3 regions of the Amycolatopsis sp. MEPSY49 genome follow, and region 1 is predicted to be linked to each of the others. Evidence: riboswitches for the same ligand, from Rfam matches in the RefSeq annotation. Region 1 holds a riboswitch; each other region holds the start of a gene.

Region 1 (5,337 bases):
AACCGGCGAAGCTCCAGCCGTCCGGAGTGGACACCGACTCGGCGAGCAGCGCGACGATCGGCGTCACGAGCAACGCCAGCACGACCCCCGCCGCACCGACGACCCACCACTCACCGCCCCGCGGCCGCCGCGCCCCGCCGGAGCCGATCCGGGCGCCGTCCTTGCGCCGGCGCGCCAGACCGCCGAGTACCAAGGCGGCGACGACGGCAGCGAACTGGATCAGTGACAGCGCGGCCGCGCCCGAAAGGTCCAGGAGGTCGACCGTCCGCAGGTAGATCTCGGTTTCCAGGGTCCGGTAGCGCGCCCCGCCGAGGATCAGGACGACGCCGAAGCTGGTGGCGCAGAACAGGAACACGACGGCCGCGGCGGACGCGATCGCCGGCGCCAGCGCGGGCAGCGTCACCGAGCGGAACGCGCGCCACGGTGACGCGCCGAGCGCGCGGGCCGCGTCGGTCGTCCTCGAGTCGAGCCGCGCCCACAGCCCGGCGACGGTCCGCGCGACGACGGCGACGTTGAAGAACGCGTTGGCCAGCACGATCGGCAGCACGCCGCCGTCCGGCCAGAGGGCCCGGAACGCCAGGCCGACGACGACGGTCGGCAGCACGAACGGCACCAGCACGAGCGTCCGCGCGAGGCCGACGCCGGGCAGCCGCACCCGCGCGAGCAGGAACGCGACCGGCAGGCCGGCCAGCACCGCGACGATGGTCGACGCGGCCGCGCTCGCGACGGTGAACCCGGCCAGCTGCCAGGTCCGCGCGTCGCCGAGGACGACGTCGAGACCGCCGTCGGCGAACCCGCGGCCGACGATCGCGAGCACCGGCCAGGCGAAGAACACCACCAGGAACCCGATCGGCGCCAATCCGAGCAGCGCCAGGCCGAGGCCTCGGGTGGTCCGGGGTGGGGCTAGGACTGGTGTTTTTCGGGGGGTCCGGGTGGCGGAGCCCCCGGCCCGGGGCGGAGCCCCGGATGTCACTGCACGAGCGTGCGCCATTCGCCGATCCACTTCTCGCGCCCGGCCTGCACTTGGTCCGCCGTGAGCGACTGCGGCTTCTGCGGCAGCGGCGCGACCTGCGCCCAGCCCGCGGGCAGGTCGACGCCCTGGCGTGCCGGGTAGACGTACATGTTCGCCGCGACCGTCGCCTGGAACTGCTGCGACAGCAGGAAGTCGACGACCTTGCGCGCGCTCTCCGCCTGCTTGCCGTTCGCCAGCACGCCGGCGTACTCGACCTGCCGGTAGCAGGTGTCGAGCAGCGCCTTGGTGCGCGGCTTGCCGTCGTCACCCACCTCGGCGGCGGGCGAAGAGGCGTACGAGACGACGATCGGGCGCGGTCCCTTGCCGGACGAGCCGGAGAAGTCCTTGGTGTAGGCCTCTTCCCAGCCGCTGACGACCTTGAGCCCGTTGGCCTTCAGCTTCGTCCAGTAGTCCTTCCAGCCGGCCTCGCCGTACTTCGCGATGGTGCCGAGGAGGAACGCCAGCCCGGGCGACGCCGTCGCCGGGTCCTCGGCGACCAGCAGATCCTTGTACTTCGGGTCGGCGAGGTCGTCGTACGACTCCGGCGCCGCGATCCCCTTGCTCGTGAAGTAGTTCGTGTCGACGTTGACGCAGACGTCACCGACGTCGACCGCGGACAGCCGGTGCTCGGGGTCGACGGCGTAGCGCTGCGGCCCGCGGTCGGCCTCCGGGCTGGTGTAGGGCTCGAAGACGCCTTCCTGCAGCGCGCGGGAGGCGAACGTCGAGTCGACGCCGTACGCGACGTCGCCGATCGGGTTGGCCTTGGTCAGCACGAGCTTGTTGGTCAGCGAACCGGCGTCGCCCTGCTTGAGCACGGAGATCTTGATGCCCGACTGCTTCTGGAAGGCGTCGAGCACCTCCTGCGGCGCCAGGAAGGAGTCGTGCGTCACGAGGGTGACGGTGGGCGTCTGCTGCGTGCCACCGTCACCGTCCGACAGCGAGCACCCCGCGGCGACGACGCTGACGGCGGCGACGGCCGTCGCGGCGCGAACAGCCCTGCTCTTCATCTACCCTCCTGCACTTCTCCGGACGAGGAGGGAAAGCCCTCCCTTCGCCGGCATGATCCGGTCAGGTGCGAACGGTCGCGGGGTGACCCGCCTCTCAGCCCGGCTGACCGGACTCCCGTGGCAACCGTGCAGCGTAGTCCAGGACGTACGACCATGGAGACATGACGGAAATCTTGAGCGACGCCGAGGCCGACGAACGGCTGGGCGCCGGCTGGACGCGGGCCGGCGCGGTGATCTCGCGCGAGGCGGAGCTGGCGAGCTTCCCGCAGGCGATCGAAGTGGTGGACCGGGTCGCGGTGCTCGCCGAGGCGGCCGACCACCACCCGGACATCGACATCCGCTGGCGCACGCTGACGTTCCGGCTCTCGACCCATTCAGCGGGCGGTCTGACGGAGAAGGACTTCGCACTGGCCGCGCAGATCGACTCGGTGCTCGAATCTCTGTGATCTCGGTAACTCTGAGTGCACCTTTTCGCGGTTTCGACGTCTCTCGGTAAACGGCATTTGCTATGGAGGGACGGTATGACGCAGGCGATCGTGGTGGGTACGGCGGCATTCGCGACGATGGTGGCAGCGGCCGGCGGGGTGCTCTGGTTCACCGCCCGGAGCCGCCGTCACCCGGATGCCCGTGAGTTCGATCACAGCCGCTAACAAAGGGCATGATCAGCGCGCTGAGCAGGGCGGAAGCATCGGTTTCGGCCCTAGGAAACGCCATGAACAGCACCGCCACCCTCACCCCCGCCCAGCGCGCTTGGATCAACGCCCTCGCCCCCGCGGTCGTGCTGATCACGATCGCGTTGCTGGGCCTCCTCGGCTGAGCTGGTCGCCGGCCTGGCTTTCGAGCCAGGCCGGCTGCCGCGCCGATCAGTAGCGCGGCATGTTCGGGATCGCCTTTTCGGCCACTTCGATGAGCGCCAGCACCTTCGGCACGTCGGCCGCCACGTCCTCGGCGGTCATCGACGGAGCCTCCGAAGACCGGTAGGCGACTTCGTTGCGCCGGGCCCGCATCCGGTTGAAGGGCCGCAAAACCGGCCCCAGTGGCGGGTCCAGCTGAGCGAGGACGGCCTCGTAGACGGTCACGTGGCCACCCCGGCTCGTCACCCGCAGGCCCTGGTTCTGCAGCACGGCCGCCAGCGCCCGGCGCGCGCTGTCGTAGGCCAGCGTGTAAGCGCCTTCCGGATCGGTGTCCTGCAGCTGCCGCGCCGAAGCGAGGTGGGTACGGGCCCGGACCAGCTCGGCCTCGGCCGCCTCCCGCGACGCCGGGACGTGCTCGATGGCGCCGCGCGCGATGAAGGCGTCGATCCGTTCGCGCCCTTGGTTCCACTGGGGCATCAAGCCTCCTGGTCGAGGTTCAGCCGGGTCAGCGGCCGGTCACGAACGCTGGTGACGAACGGGTCCGTCGTGTCCGCCGCCCACGACTGCGGCGAGATCCGGTGCACGTTGACTTCGCGGCCCAGCCGGCGCGACACGCCTTCGGCCACGTCGAACAGCTCGTCCGGATCGGGCGAGCCGACGACGAGGACGTCGACGTCGCCGGGCGGCGGCCCAGGTTCTCCGCTGTAGCGCGCTGCCCAGGACCCGTAGATGTAGGCCTCGGTGACGCCCGCGAGCCCGGACAACGCCTCGGTCAGCAACGGCATCGGCCCGAAGGTGACTGCCATGAGGTCGCTCAGCGGCCGGTAGATCGGCGTGTCCGTGCGGGCTTTGACGAGCCGGCTCCGGCCCACCCGCCGGTCTTCCAGGATGCCGCCGTCCACCAGCCGCCCGACCTCGCGCAGCGCGGCCGTCGGTGTGACGCCGGAAGCGTCGGCGAGCTCGGTGATGCTGTACTCGCGGTCCGGGTGCAGCAGGACCAGCGCGAGCAGCTCACCTTGCGTGCGCGACCGCAGCAGCGGCAGCAGACTCGGCGACACTTTCATCGGACGCAGCATATCCTGCGCTCAATGAAAGTAACAACCAGTGATCAGACGTTGAAGCGGAACTCCACCACGTCGCCGTCGGCCATGACGTAGTCCTTGCCCTCCATGCGGACCTTGCCCGCCGCCCGGGCCGCGGCCATCGTGCCCGCCTCCATCAGGTCGTCGTAGGAGACGATCTCCGCCTTGATGAAGCCGCGCTCGAAGTCCGTGTGGATCACGCCCGCCGCCTGGGGAGCCGTCGCGCCCTGCGGGATCGTCCAGGCGCGGGACTCCTTGGGGCCCGCCGTCAGGTACGTCTGCAGGCCGAGCGTGTGGAAGCCCGCGCGGGCCAGGGAGTACAGGCCCGGCTCCGGCTGGCCGACCGACTCGAGCAGCTCGCGCACCGACTCCTCGTCGTCCAGCTCCAGCAGCTCAGCCTCGACCTTCGCGTCGAGGAACACCGCGTCCGCCGGCGCGACCAGCTTGGTCAGCTCCTCGCGGCGGGCCTCGTCGGTGAGCACCGACTCATCGGCGTTGAAGACGTAGAGGAACGGCTTCGTGGTGAGCAGGCTCAGCTCCCGCAGCGCCTCGAAGTCGACCTCCTTCTGCGCCTGGAAGAGCGTGCGCCCGGCGTCGAGGATCTCCTTCGCCTTCTGGGCGTTGTCGAGCGCGGGCTTGTTCTCCTTCTTCGTCCGCGCTTCCTTCTCCAGCCGCGGCAGCGCCTTGTCCAGGGTCTGCAGGTCGGCGAGGATCAGCTCGGTGTTGATCGTCTCGATGTCGCTCGACGGGTCGATCCGGCCGTCGACGTGCACCACGTCGGGGTCGTCGAACACGCGGATGACCTGGCAGATCGCGTTGGCCTCACGGATGTTCGCCAGGAACTTGTTGCCCAGTCCGGCACCCTCGGACGCGCCCTTCACGATGCCCGCGATGTCCACAAAGGACACCACGGCGGGGACGGTCTTCTCCGACTTGTACAGCTCGGCCAGCTTGTCCAGCCGCGGGTCCGGCAGCGGCACGACGCCGACGTTCGGCTCGATCGTCGCGAACGGGTAGTTCGCGGCGAGCACGTCGTTGCGGGTCAGCGCGTTGAACAGGGTGGACTTGCCGACGTTGGGCAGGCCGACGATACCGAGGGTGAGGCTCACGACCCCGCAGTCTACGTGGCTGTTCCGCCCCGGCCCCACGCACCCAACGCCGCGTCGGATTTCCGCCAGCGGGCGCGCCGACCTGCTGACATGCTCGGATCCATGGTCACATCGACGGAGGCGCCGGCGCTCTGGCGCGACGCCGAGCGCTGCTACCGCGTGGTCACCGCCCGCGACTCGCGCTTCGACGGCCAGTTCATCATGGCGGTCCGCACCACCGGCATCTACTGCCGGCCGTCGTGCCCGGCGTCGACGCCGAAGGAGCGGAACGTC
Region 2 (5,337 bases), on a different contig from region 1:
TCGGCCCCTGGTAACCGAGGATGAAGTCCGCGGCTTCGCGAACGCCGGGCCACAGGTCGTTCCGGCCGAGCTGCTGGGCCAGCACGATCGGGAAAGCGGTTTCGTCGAGCTGGATCGACGTCCAGTACGGGACGCCGTCGACGCGGCTGTTCTGCGGCATGTGCCCGTCGGGCTGCTGCTGCGTGCCGAACATGTAGGACACCGCGCGGTTCGCCGCGGCCGTGTCGCCGCCGGCGGCCAGGCCGGTCGCGATCTGGTAGAGGTCACGCGGCCAGACCAGGTGGTAGGTGCCGGACGGCGACCACTCGGGGTCGTTGTTCCCGAACCGCCACGGCATGCTCGGCGACGCGATGAAGGCGCCCGGGTGGTGCTTGTCCTCGCTCGCGGCGAGCGTCAGCATCGACGCCTTGTAGAGGTCGCGCTCGGCATCGGTCTTCAGCGACGACGGCGCCCTGTTGACGCCACGGAGGTACTGCTGCCAGCCGCGGTCGTAGGCGCGCGTGATGTCGCGGACGCCGCGTCGCTGCGACGCCTGCGCGCTGCCGAGCGCGTCGGCGGCCTTCGCGCCCATGCCGAGCGCGAGGGTGACGTGCCGGTTCCGCAGGCCGTCGGCGGTCGTCTGCCCGGTCAGCACGACGTTGCCGTTCGACGCGGTGTCGTACGTCGCCAGCTTGAAGGTCTTCGTGAGCTGGGTGTTCCCGTCGGACGCGCCCGCGTAGCCGACGCTCGTCTTCGTGAACGCGGGCTTGGCGGTGAGCGCGGCGGCGTTGGTCGCGTCCTGCGCGGTGACGGCGTCGCCCTTGCGCGCGGCGGAGTCGTCCGAGCCGTCGTTGGTGAGGTCCGGGTCGGCGACCGCGTAGAGCTGGTACGGCCGCCCGGTGAGCGACTGGAAGTCGACGTCCACCAGCACCGTCGTGGCGGCCGGGTCGGTGACGTACGTCTTGCGCAGGCGCCAGCGGTGCTGGTCGTCGGTGATGGTCTGCTCGTAGGTCAGGCTGTCGTCATCGGTGCGCCGGACCTGCTGCGACTTGGCGGTGTAGTCGGCGACGGCGAAGCCGCGGCCGTCGGTGACGACGAAGTTCATCGACCGGACGCTCGGTGTCGACAGGTCCGGGTAGTAGACCTCGGACATCTGCCCACCCTGGAGAGTGAACCAGACGTTGCTGGACCGGTCGTGGGCGGTCCCGAAGCCGGTCTTGTTCGCGGGCAGCCAGCTGGGATGGGCCCCGGGCGCGCCGGGAGCCGGCCCCTGGGCTGCCGCGGTCGCCGGGATCAGGCCGGTGACCAGCAGCCCGGCGAGGGCGCCGAAGATGAGTTTGCGCATATCAACCCCACAGAAGATCGCTTCTGCACCGTTACAGAAGCGCTTTGGGAGTCTGCCGCCGAATCTTCACCGGCGCATGGTCCGATCCGGTGAACCACTGACCGTCACTGGTCCGGTCGGCGGTTCACCGACGGCGAACCCCGGATCGTCGTTTTCGAGCGCACACTTGTATTACCTGCAGCGGTGTAATCGAGGTGCCCTCATGGAAGACGCGATGGACGCCTACTCGCGCGCCGTCAGCACGGTCGCGAAGACCGTCACCCCGCACGTCGCCGGCGTGCAGCTCGCGCGCGGCAGCGGGTCGGCCGTCGTCTTCGCCGAGGACGGCCACCTGCTCACCAACGCCCACGTCGTCGCCGACCACCGCCGCGGCGTCGCCACCTTCGCCGACGGCAGCGAAGTGCCCTTCGACGTCGTCGGTGCCGATCCGCTGTCCGATCTCGCCGTCCTGCGGGCGCGCGGTGAGACGCCGTCGGCCGCGCAGCTCGGCGATGCCGACCGGCTCGTCGTCGGGCAGCTCGTCGTGGCCGTCGGGAGCCCGCTCGGGTTCTCCGGCACCGTGACCGCCGGCGTCGTCAGCGCGCTCGGCCGGGCCCTGCCGGTGCGCCACGGCCGGGCCGGCCGGGTGATCGAAGACGTCATCCAGACCGACGCCGCCCTCAACCCGGGCAACTCCGGCGGCGCGCTCGCCGACTCCGCCGGCCGCGTCGTCGGCGTCAACACCGCCGTCGCCGGCGTCGGGCTCGGGCTCGCCGTGCCGATCAACGCGACCACCCGGCGGATCATCGACACGCTCGTCGTCGAGGGCCGGGTGCGGCGCGCGTACCTCGGCGTCGTCGGCGTGCCCGCGCCGCTGCCGGACGACGTCGCCGAGCGCACCGGGCAGCAGGCCGGCCTGCGGGTGCGCGAAGTCGTCTCCGGCGGCCCCGCGGACCGGGCCGGGCTGCGCGCCGGGGACCTCGTGCTGACCGTCGGCCGCACCCGCGTCTCCGACGCCCAGGGCATCCAGCGGCAGCTGTTCGCGGAGGTGATCGGCACCCCACTGCCGATCACCGTGCTGCGCAACGGAGCCATGGTCGACGTCTACGCCACTCCGGCCGAGTTGGTCGGGTGACTTGAGTATCGCGCTCCGGCGTGGCATGGTCGGGTTACAACACCAACGCGGGAGCTCGCGCCATGGCGGGCTGAGAGGGTGACTTGCGTTTCGCAGGCGTCACCGACCGCATGAACCTGACCGGGTAATGCCGGCGTAGGGAGTGAAAGTCGTTGACGACGCTTGAAAACAAGGACGTCTCCGTCACGACCGGCCCGATCACGGGCTCGCACAAGGTCTATCACCAGACCGAATCCGGACTGCGTGTTCCCGCGCGCCGGATCGACCTCTCCAACGGTGAACACTTCGACGTCTACGACACTTCGGGCCCGTACACCGATCCCGAGGCTTCCGTCGACGTCCACAGTGGACTGCACCGGCTGCGCGCCGGCTGGGCCGACGGCCGCGAGCACAACACCCAGCTCGGGTGGGCCAAACAGGGTGTCATCACCCGCGAAATGGAGTACATCGCGGCCCGCGAACGGGTTTCCGCGGAGTTCGTGCGCGACGAAGTGGCCCGCGGCCGCGCGGTGATCCCGGTCAACCGCAAGCACCCAGAGTCCGAGCCGATGATCATCGGCAAGAACTTCCTCGTGAAGATCAACGCCAACATGGGCAACTCGGCCGTCTGGTCGTCGGTCGAGGAAGAGGTCGACAAGATGGTCTGGGCGACCCGCTGGGGCGCCGACACGATCATGGACCTCTCCACCGGCAAGCGCATCCACGAGACGCGCGAGTGGATCATCCGCAACTCGCCGGTCCCGGTCGGCACGGTGCCGATCTACCAGGCGCTGGAAAAGGTCGACGGCGAACCGGAAAAGCTGTCGTGGGAGATCTACCGCGACACCATCATCGAGCAGTGCGAGCAGGGCGTCGACTACGTCACCGTGCACGCCGGCGTGCTGCTGCGCTACATCCCGCTGACCGCGCGGCGCGTCACCGGGATCGTCAGCCGCGGCGGGTCGATCATGGCCGCGTGGTGCCTCGCGCACCACCAGGAGTCCTTTTTGTACACGCACTTCGAGGAGCTCTGCGAGATCCTCCGGCAGTACGACGTCACGTTCTCCCTGGGCGACGGCCTGCGCCCGGGTTCGATCGCCGACGCCAACGACCGCGCCCAGTTCGCCGAGCTGGAAACCCTGGGTGAGCTGACGCACATCGCGCGTTCGCACGACGTCCAGGTGATGATCGAGGGCCCCGGCCACGTGCCGATGCACAAGATCAAGGAGAACGTCGAGCTCGAGGAGAAGCTCTGCGGCGAGGCGCCGTTCTACACCCTCGGTCCACTCGCGACGGACATCGCGCCGGCGTACGACCACATCACGTCGGCCATCGGCGCGGCGCAGATCGGCTGGTACGGCACGGCGATGCTGTGTTACGTCACGCCGAAGGAGCACCTCGGCCTGCCGAACCGCGACGACGTCAAGACGGGCGTGATCACATACAAGATCGCCGCGCACGCCGCCGACCTCGCCAAGGGCCACAAGTACGCGCAGGAGTGGGACGACGAACTGTCCAAGGCGCGCTTCGAGTTCCGCTGGAACGACCAGTTCAACCTCTCGCTCGACCCGGACACCGCGCGCTCGTTCCACGACGAGACGCTGCCCGCCGAGCCGGCCAAGACGGCGCACTTCTGCTCGATGTGCGGGCCGAAGTTCTGCTCGATGCGGATCACGCAGGACGTCCGCAAGTACGCCGAGGAGCACGGTCTGTCCACTGTGGAGGCCATCGAGGCCGGCATGGCTTCGAAGTCCGCGGAGTTCACCGAGTCCGGCGGCCAGGTCTACCTGCCCGTGGTGCAACCGTGACACCGCCCACCGCCCTCACCATCGCCGGCTCGGACTCCGGCGGTGGTGCGGGCATCCAGGCGGACCTGCGGACGTTCTTCGCCCACGGCGTCCACGGGCTGGTGGCGCTGACCGCGGTCACCGTCCAGAACTCCTTGGGCGTGCAGGGTTTCACGGAGATCCCGGCCGACGTCGTCACCGCGCAGATCAAGGCGGTGGCGTCGGACATGGGCGTCAACGCGGCCAAGACGGGCATGCTGGCGACGGCCGAGATCATCCGCGCGGTCGCGAAGACCCTGGACGAGACCGGCTTCGAGTTCCCCTTGGTCGTCGATCCGGTGGCGGCGTCGATGACCGGGCATTCCCTGCTGCGCGAGGACGCCCTGGAGGCGATCCGCACGGAGCTGTTCCCGCGCGCGACGCTGATCACGCCGAACCTCGACGAGGTCGGCCTGCTGACGGGGATTTCCGTCACGGACCCGGCGTCCCAGCGGGCGGCGGCGGAGGCGTTGCTGGAGTTCGGGTCCCGCTGGGTCCTGGTCAAGGGCGGCCACATGCAAGGGACTCCGGACTGCGTGGACCTGCTTTCGGACGGCCGCGAGTACATCGAGCTGACCGGCCCGAGGTACGTCACGGAGAACACCCACGGCGGCGGCGACACGCTGGCGTCGTCGATCACGTCGTGGCTGGCGAAGGGCGCTTCGGTCCCGGACGCGGTGGCGGCCGGGAAGAAGTTCATCGAGCGGTGTGTGGCCGAGGGCTACCCGCTCGGCGCGGGAGTCGGCCCGGTGTCGCCGTTCTGGGTGCTGAACCGCTAAATCGCTCGCGGAGCGGTCGCTCCGCCCGCCAAACTCGGCGGGTGACGGACGAAGAGCTGTGGCGGACCCTGCCCGAAGAGCTGCGGGCGGAGTTCGACGCCTTGGTGGGCAAGGGCCTCAACGTTCGCGCGGTTCACGTCTTGCGCGAGAAGTCCGGCCGCACGCCGCCGCCGAGCATCCACGAGGGCGTGTCGCTCCTCGACCACCGCGCCCGGGTCCTGCGCGGACGCGGCTGAGCTAGCGGACCGGCTGCAGCTCGCGGCCGTCGTACTCCTCGCGCGCCGAGCGGATGCGGTCGAAGTTCGCCTGTGACCA
Region 3 (5,337 bases), on a different contig from region 1:
CGCTTTGGGGCTCCCTAACCCGCGAGGATTTCGGCGAACAGCGCCGGGTCGGCGTTGCCGCCCGAGACGATCGCGACCGTCTTGCCGGCCGGCAGCTCGGCCTCGTGGAACAGGTAGGCCGCCGTCGTCACCGCGCCGCTGGGCTCGGCCACCAACCGGGCCTTGCGGGCCAGCGTGCGGACGGCCTCGCGGATCTCGTCCTCGGTGACCGTGACCATCTCGTCGACGACCGCGCGCAGGTGCGCGAACGTCAGCTCGGACGGCTGCGCGCGGAGGCCGTCGGCGATCGTGCGGGCGCGGTCGGCCTGCGGCCAGTCGACCTGGCGGCCCAGGCGGTGCCCCTCGGTCGCGTCGCCGGCCAGCGCCGGCTCGACCCCGATGACCTTCGCGTGCGGCGCGCGGGCCTTGATCGCGGTGCCGACGCCGGAGGCGAGTCCGCCGCCGCTGACCGGCACCAGCACGACGTCGACGTCGGGGAGGTCCTCGGCGATCTCGAGGCCCGTCGTGCCCTGCCCGGCGATGACGGCCGCGTCGTCGTAGGGCGGGATGAGGCTCAGCCCGCGTTCGGCGGCCAGTTCGCGCGCTTTGCCCTCGTGTTCGCCGATCGGCACCTCGATCACCTCGGCGCCGTAGGAGCGGGTGGCCTCGACCTTGATCCGCGGCGCGATGTCCGGCACGACGATCACCGCGGGCACGCCGTACCGCTGCGCCGCGTACGCGACCGCTTGCGCGTGGTTGCCGCTCGAGTACGCGATGACGCCCCGGGTACGCCGTTCGTCGTCGAGGCCGGCGATGGCGTTGAACGCGCCGCGCACCTTGAACGCGCCGACCGGTTGCAGGCTTTCGGGTTTGAGCCACAGGGTTCCGCGGGGATCCCACGTCTGGAGCAACAGGGGCGTGCGCACGGCGACATCCTGGACGCGCTTCGCCGCGGCCTCGATGTCAGAGATCGTCACCAGTTCCATGTGCCGAGTATGTCAAGAAAGTGTTCGGCGTGAAGTGTCTATTGTGGACAGTGAGAGTGGCGCTCCTCACGCTCCGGCAACGCGGGGAGTTCCTCGCGCGCCTTACACGTTGGGAACGGGGAGAAGACTTTCTAGCGGATCGGGATCATGAGCAAGGAGAACGCAGCGGCTTCCGAGTTGGACACGAAGAAGGAAGAAAAGTCCGGCCTGCGGATCGCGCAGGTGCTGGCGGCGGCGCTCGCGGCGGTGACCGCGGCGCTGCTGGGATCGACGCTCGGCGTGGCGGGCACGGTGGTCGGCGCGGGCGTGGCGAGCGTGGTGTCGACGGTCGGCAGCGAGCTGTACCTGCGCTCGCTGCAGCGCACCCGCGAGGCGGCGCTCAGGGCGCGCCAGCTGGCGACATCGGGAATCCGGCGGCGCGGACCGGCGATCGACATCACCGAGCAGCCGACGGTGCAGCTGAAACCGCCTGCCGAGGAGCCGTCGGGACTGTCGGCGCGGCTGCGCAAGCTGCGCTGGCCGTTGATCATCGGCACGAGCGTGGCGGCGTTCGCGGTGGCGATCCTGGCGATAGTCGGCTTCGAGTCGGCGACGGGCACCCAGATCGGCGGCGGCACGGGCACGAGCATCGGCAAGATCTTCGGCAACGGCGGTGGCCGGACCGACCCGACACCCTCGACGACGCCGTCGACTTCGACTCCGACGGAGGACACGCAGGTGTCCCCGAGCGAGTCGACGCCGACGGAGACATCGACGGCCCCGACGACTTCGTCGGAGACGCCGACGACAACGCCGAGCACGACGACGCAGCAGCCGTCGACGTCAGCCCCGGCGACGACGACCCCGCCGACCAGCAAAGGCACGGCGGCGCCCCCGACGCCGTAGCCGGTTCGGCTTGAGATCGCAACGCCTTGTCCACAGGCATCGCCGGTTTCGACGACCTCGCGCGAAGTTGTCCACAACTTCGCGCGAGGCCGTTTTTGCAGGTCGGGGGCCGATAGACTGGGACGGGGACGCCCCCCCAGGGATGGGCGGGGGCCGTCTGTCTTGGTCAGGGGAGGCGGGCGCGCAGTTCCCGCGCCGCGGCTTCCGGGTCCTCGGCCTCGGTGATCGCCCGGACCACCACGATCCGGGACGCGCCTGCCTCCAGCACCGAGGGGAGCCGGTCGCCGTCGATGCCGCCGATCGCGAACCAGGGCCGGGCAGGCGCGGCCGCGGCCGTCGAACGCACCAGGTCCAATCCGGGCGCCGACCGGCCCGGCTTCGTCGGCGTCGGCCAGCACGGCCCCGTGCAGAAGTAGTCCACCCCCGGCTCCGAAGCAGCGGCGGAAGCCTGCGAGACGGAGTGCGTCGACCGGCCGATGACCACCTCGTCCCCGAGGATCCGGCGGGCCAGCCCCACCGGGATGTCGTCCTGACCCAGGTGCAGCACGTCCGCACCCACCGCCAACGCCACGTCGGCCCGGTCGTTCACCGACAGCAGCGCTCCGTGCCGCGCGCAGGCCTCGGCCAGCACCTCCAGCGCCGCGATCTCCTGAGCGGCTTCCAAAGCGCCGGTCTTGTCGCGCAGCTGGATGATGTCGACGCCGCCGGCCAGGGCCGCGTCGGCGAAGGACGCCAGGTCGCCGCGGGACGTGCGGGCGTCCGTGCAGAGGTACAGGCGCGCCGCGTCGAGGCGGGCGCGGATCTTGTCACCGGAGAGGGCGGGCATAGCGGCGACCGTACCCGGCGAGCTAGGGTGGACGGGTCCGCACGGGAGCCCGAGGGACGGGCTGAGAGGGAGCTGCCGCTCCGACCGTGGAACCTGATCCGGGTCATGCCGGCGCAGGGAGCGTGATTCCCATGACGAACCTGGCAGTGGTGGGCGGCGGCGTGATCGGCCTGTCCACGGCGTGGCGCGCGGCCGCGGCCGGCCACGACGTCACCCTCTACGACCCCGCACCCGTCCGCGGCGGCGCGTCCTGGCTGGCCGGCGGCATGCTCGCCCCGGTCACCGAGGCCTGGCCCGGCGAGGAAGACGTCCTGCGCCTCGGCGAAGAATCGCTGCGGAGGTGGCCCGGCTTCGCGAGCGACCTGGCGCGGGAAGGCCTCGACCCCGGCCTCGCCGAACACGGCACGCTGGTCGTCGCCTTCGACAGCGCCGACGCCGGCTACCTGGACATCCTCGCGGGCCACCTGCACGAGCTCGGCCGCGCGGCCGAGCGGCTCACCGGCCGGGAGACCAAGCGGCTCGAACCCGGCGTCGGCTCTGTCCGAAGTGGACTCCACGTGCCCGGCGACCTGGCCGTGGACAACCGGAAACTGCTCCAAGCCCTGTACGCCGCCTGCCAGAAGCGGGACGTCCGGTTCGTCCGCGAACGCGTGGAACGGATCCCGGACGCCGAAGCCCTCGTGCTCGCCGCCGGCGCCTGGACCGGGCGGCTGCACCCGCAGCTCGCCGGCGCCGTCCGCCCGCTCAAGGGCGAGATCCTGCGGCTCAAGCCCCGCCGGGGCTGCCTGCCGCCGCCGGCGCGCACCGTCCGGGCCGTCGTCGAAGGGAAGCCGATCTACCTCGTCCCGCGCGGCGACCAGGAGCTCGTCCTCGGCGCGACGCAGTACGAAGCGGGCTTCGACCAGTCCGTCACCGCGCGCGGCGTGCGCGAGCTGATCGAGGGCGCCGAACGCGTCTTCCCCGCGATCACCGAGTACGAGCTGGCCGAGACCGCCGCGGGCCTACGGGCCGGCAGCCGGGACGTGCTGCCGTACCTCGGCGTCCTGGACGACGGCGTCTTCGCCGCCACCGGGCACCACCGCAACGGCCTGCTGATGGCCCCCGTGACCGCGGACGCCGTCCTCGCCTGGCTCGAGGGGGAGAAGCCGCCCGAAGGCGTCGAAGCGGCTTCGCCCGCCCGCCTGCACCAGAAGGAGCACGTGTGATGGAGATCAAGCTCAACGGGACGTGGACGGAGTTCCCGGACGGCGCCACCGTCGCCGACGTCCTCGACGCGTCGGGCGGGCAGCGGCCCGGCATCGCCGTCGCGGTCGACGGCGTCGTCGTCCGCCGGAGCGACTGGCCGACCACCGCCGTGCCCAAGGGCGCGGGCGTCGACGTGCTCACCGCGGTCCAGGGAGGCTGAAATGGACGAAGAACCGCTGGTCATCGGCACCGCCAAGCTGTCGTCCCGGCTGATCATCGGCACCGGCGGCGCGGCCAACCTGGCCGTGCTCGAACGCGCGCTGGTCGCGTCCGGCACCGAGCTGACCACCGTCGCGATGCGCCGCGCCGACGCCGAAGGCGGCTCCGGCGTCCTCGAGCTGCTGCGAAGGCTCGGTATCGAGCTGCTGCCGAACACGGCGGGCTGCCGCACGGCCGCCGAAGCCGTGCTCACCGCGCAACTCGCCCGGGAAGCGCTGGAAACCGACCTGATCAAGCTCGAGGTGCACGCCGACGACCGGACGCTGCTGCCGGACCCGGTCGAGACCCTCGACGCCGCCGAACGGCTGGCCGCCGACGGGTTCACCGTGTTCGTCTACACGAACGACGACCCGGTGCTCGCGCTGCGGCTGGAGGAGGCCGGCTGCGCCGCGGTGATGCCGCTGGGCGCGCCGATCGGCACCGGCCTCGGCATCCGGAATCCGCACAACATCGAGCTGATCGTTTCGCGGGCGGGCGTGCCGGTGATCCTGGACGCCGGAATCGGCACGGCGTCGGACGCGACGCTGGCGATGGAGCTCGGCTGCGACGCCGTCCTGCTGTCCACGGCCGTCACCCGGGCGGCCGATCCGGAGCGGATGGCCGCCGCCATGCGCTCGGCCGTCCTCGCTGGTCACCTGGCCCGCGGGGCCGGCCGGGTGCCGCAGCGCTTCTGGGCGCAGGCTTCGAGTCCACCCCGGTGAACTGCTGCTCTTTTCGGGGGCTCCGGGTGGCGGAGCCCCCGGCTCCGGGGCGAAGCCCCGGTATGAACACAGGTGGCTTCACGCCGAACGCGCAGGGCGAGCCCGTAAGGTGGACGGCACTTTCCGGCGCACCGGCGGCGGGGCAAGGCAGAAGGAGCCAGCCGTGACGAGCACATCGGTCCAGGACGTCTCGGGCAGGTTGTACCTGGCCGTCGGCAGGCTGTCCCGGTCGCTGCGGCAGGCCGGCGTGCCCGGCCCCGGCCACGGCGCCATCTCGGCCCTCGCGACGCTGGTGATCTCCGGACAGCTGCGCCTGGGCGACCTCGCCGCGAAGGAGGGCGTCGCCGCGGCGACGATGTCGCGGATCATCGCGTCCCTGGTGGAGGCGGGGTACGTCAGCCGCGAGTCCGACCCGGTCGACCGCCGGGCGTGGCTGGCGAAGGCGACCGAAGAAGGCGAGCGGCTGGTGTCCGGCGTCCGGTCGACGCGGGTGCAG

Evidence for each region. A riboswitch is a leader RNA that binds a small molecule or an ion and turns the genes downstream of it on or off. The one in region 1 is predicted to bind thiamine pyrophosphate.
Region 2: it holds a riboswitch for thiamine pyrophosphate, as region 1 does, so the genes downstream of both, thiC (phosphomethylpyrimidine synthase ThiC) here and ABFJ78_RS44145 (thiamine ABC transporter substrate-binding protein) in region 1, are expected to answer to the same signal.
Region 3: it holds a riboswitch for thiamine pyrophosphate, as region 1 does, so the genes downstream of both, thiO (glycine oxidase ThiO) here and ABFJ78_RS44145 (thiamine ABC transporter substrate-binding protein) in region 1, are expected to answer to the same signal.

What each region holds. Positions count from the first base shown of each region.
Region 1 is NZ_JBDLYJ010000017.1:65,281-70,617, forward strand. Features, by position in the region: gene ABFJ78_RS44140 (ABC transporter permease) at 1-859, opposite strand, end outside; gene ABFJ78_RS44145 (thiamine ABC transporter substrate-binding protein) at 970-2,019, opposite strand; TPP riboswitch at 2,041-2,148, opposite strand; gene ABFJ78_RS44150 (4a-hydroxytetrahydrobiopterin dehydratase) at 2,181-2,465, shown strand; gene ABFJ78_RS44155 (hypothetical protein) at 2,541-2,669, shown strand; gene ABFJ78_RS44160 (hypothetical protein) at 2,883-3,350, opposite strand; gene ABFJ78_RS44165 (ArsR family transcriptional regulator) at 3,350-3,937, opposite strand; gene ychF (redox-regulated ATPase YchF) at 3,982-5,064, opposite strand; gene ABFJ78_RS44175 (DNA-3-methyladenine glycosylase 2 family protein) at 5,167-5,337, shown strand, end outside.
Region 2 is NZ_JBDLYJ010000001.1:1,337,114-1,342,450, reverse strand. Features, by position in the region: gene ABFJ78_RS06710 (glycoside hydrolase family 15 protein) at 1-1,324, opposite strand, end outside; gene ABFJ78_RS06705 (S1C family serine protease) at 1,527-2,438, shown strand; TPP riboswitch at 2,476-2,597, shown strand; gene thiC (phosphomethylpyrimidine synthase ThiC) at 2,591-4,225, shown strand; gene thiD (bifunctional hydroxymethylpyrimidine kinase/phosphomethylpyrimidine kinase) at 4,222-5,022, shown strand; gene ABFJ78_RS06690 (hypothetical protein) at 5,064-5,258, shown strand; gene ABFJ78_RS06685 (winged helix-turn-helix transcriptional regulator) at 5,260-5,337, opposite strand, start outside.
Region 3 is NZ_JBDLYJ010000001.1:1,326,257-1,331,593, forward strand. Features, by position in the region: gene ABFJ78_RS06620 (threonine ammonia-lyase) at 15-965, opposite strand; gene ABFJ78_RS06625 (hypothetical protein) at 1,113-1,850, shown strand; gene thiE (thiamine phosphate synthase) at 2,017-2,676, opposite strand; TPP riboswitch at 2,708-2,813, shown strand; gene thiO (glycine oxidase ThiO) at 2,808-3,881, shown strand; gene thiS (sulfur carrier protein ThiS) at 3,881-4,081, shown strand; gene ABFJ78_RS06645 (thiazole synthase) at 4,083-4,841, shown strand; gene ABFJ78_RS06650 (MarR family winged helix-turn-helix transcriptional regulator) at 5,005-5,337, shown strand, end outside.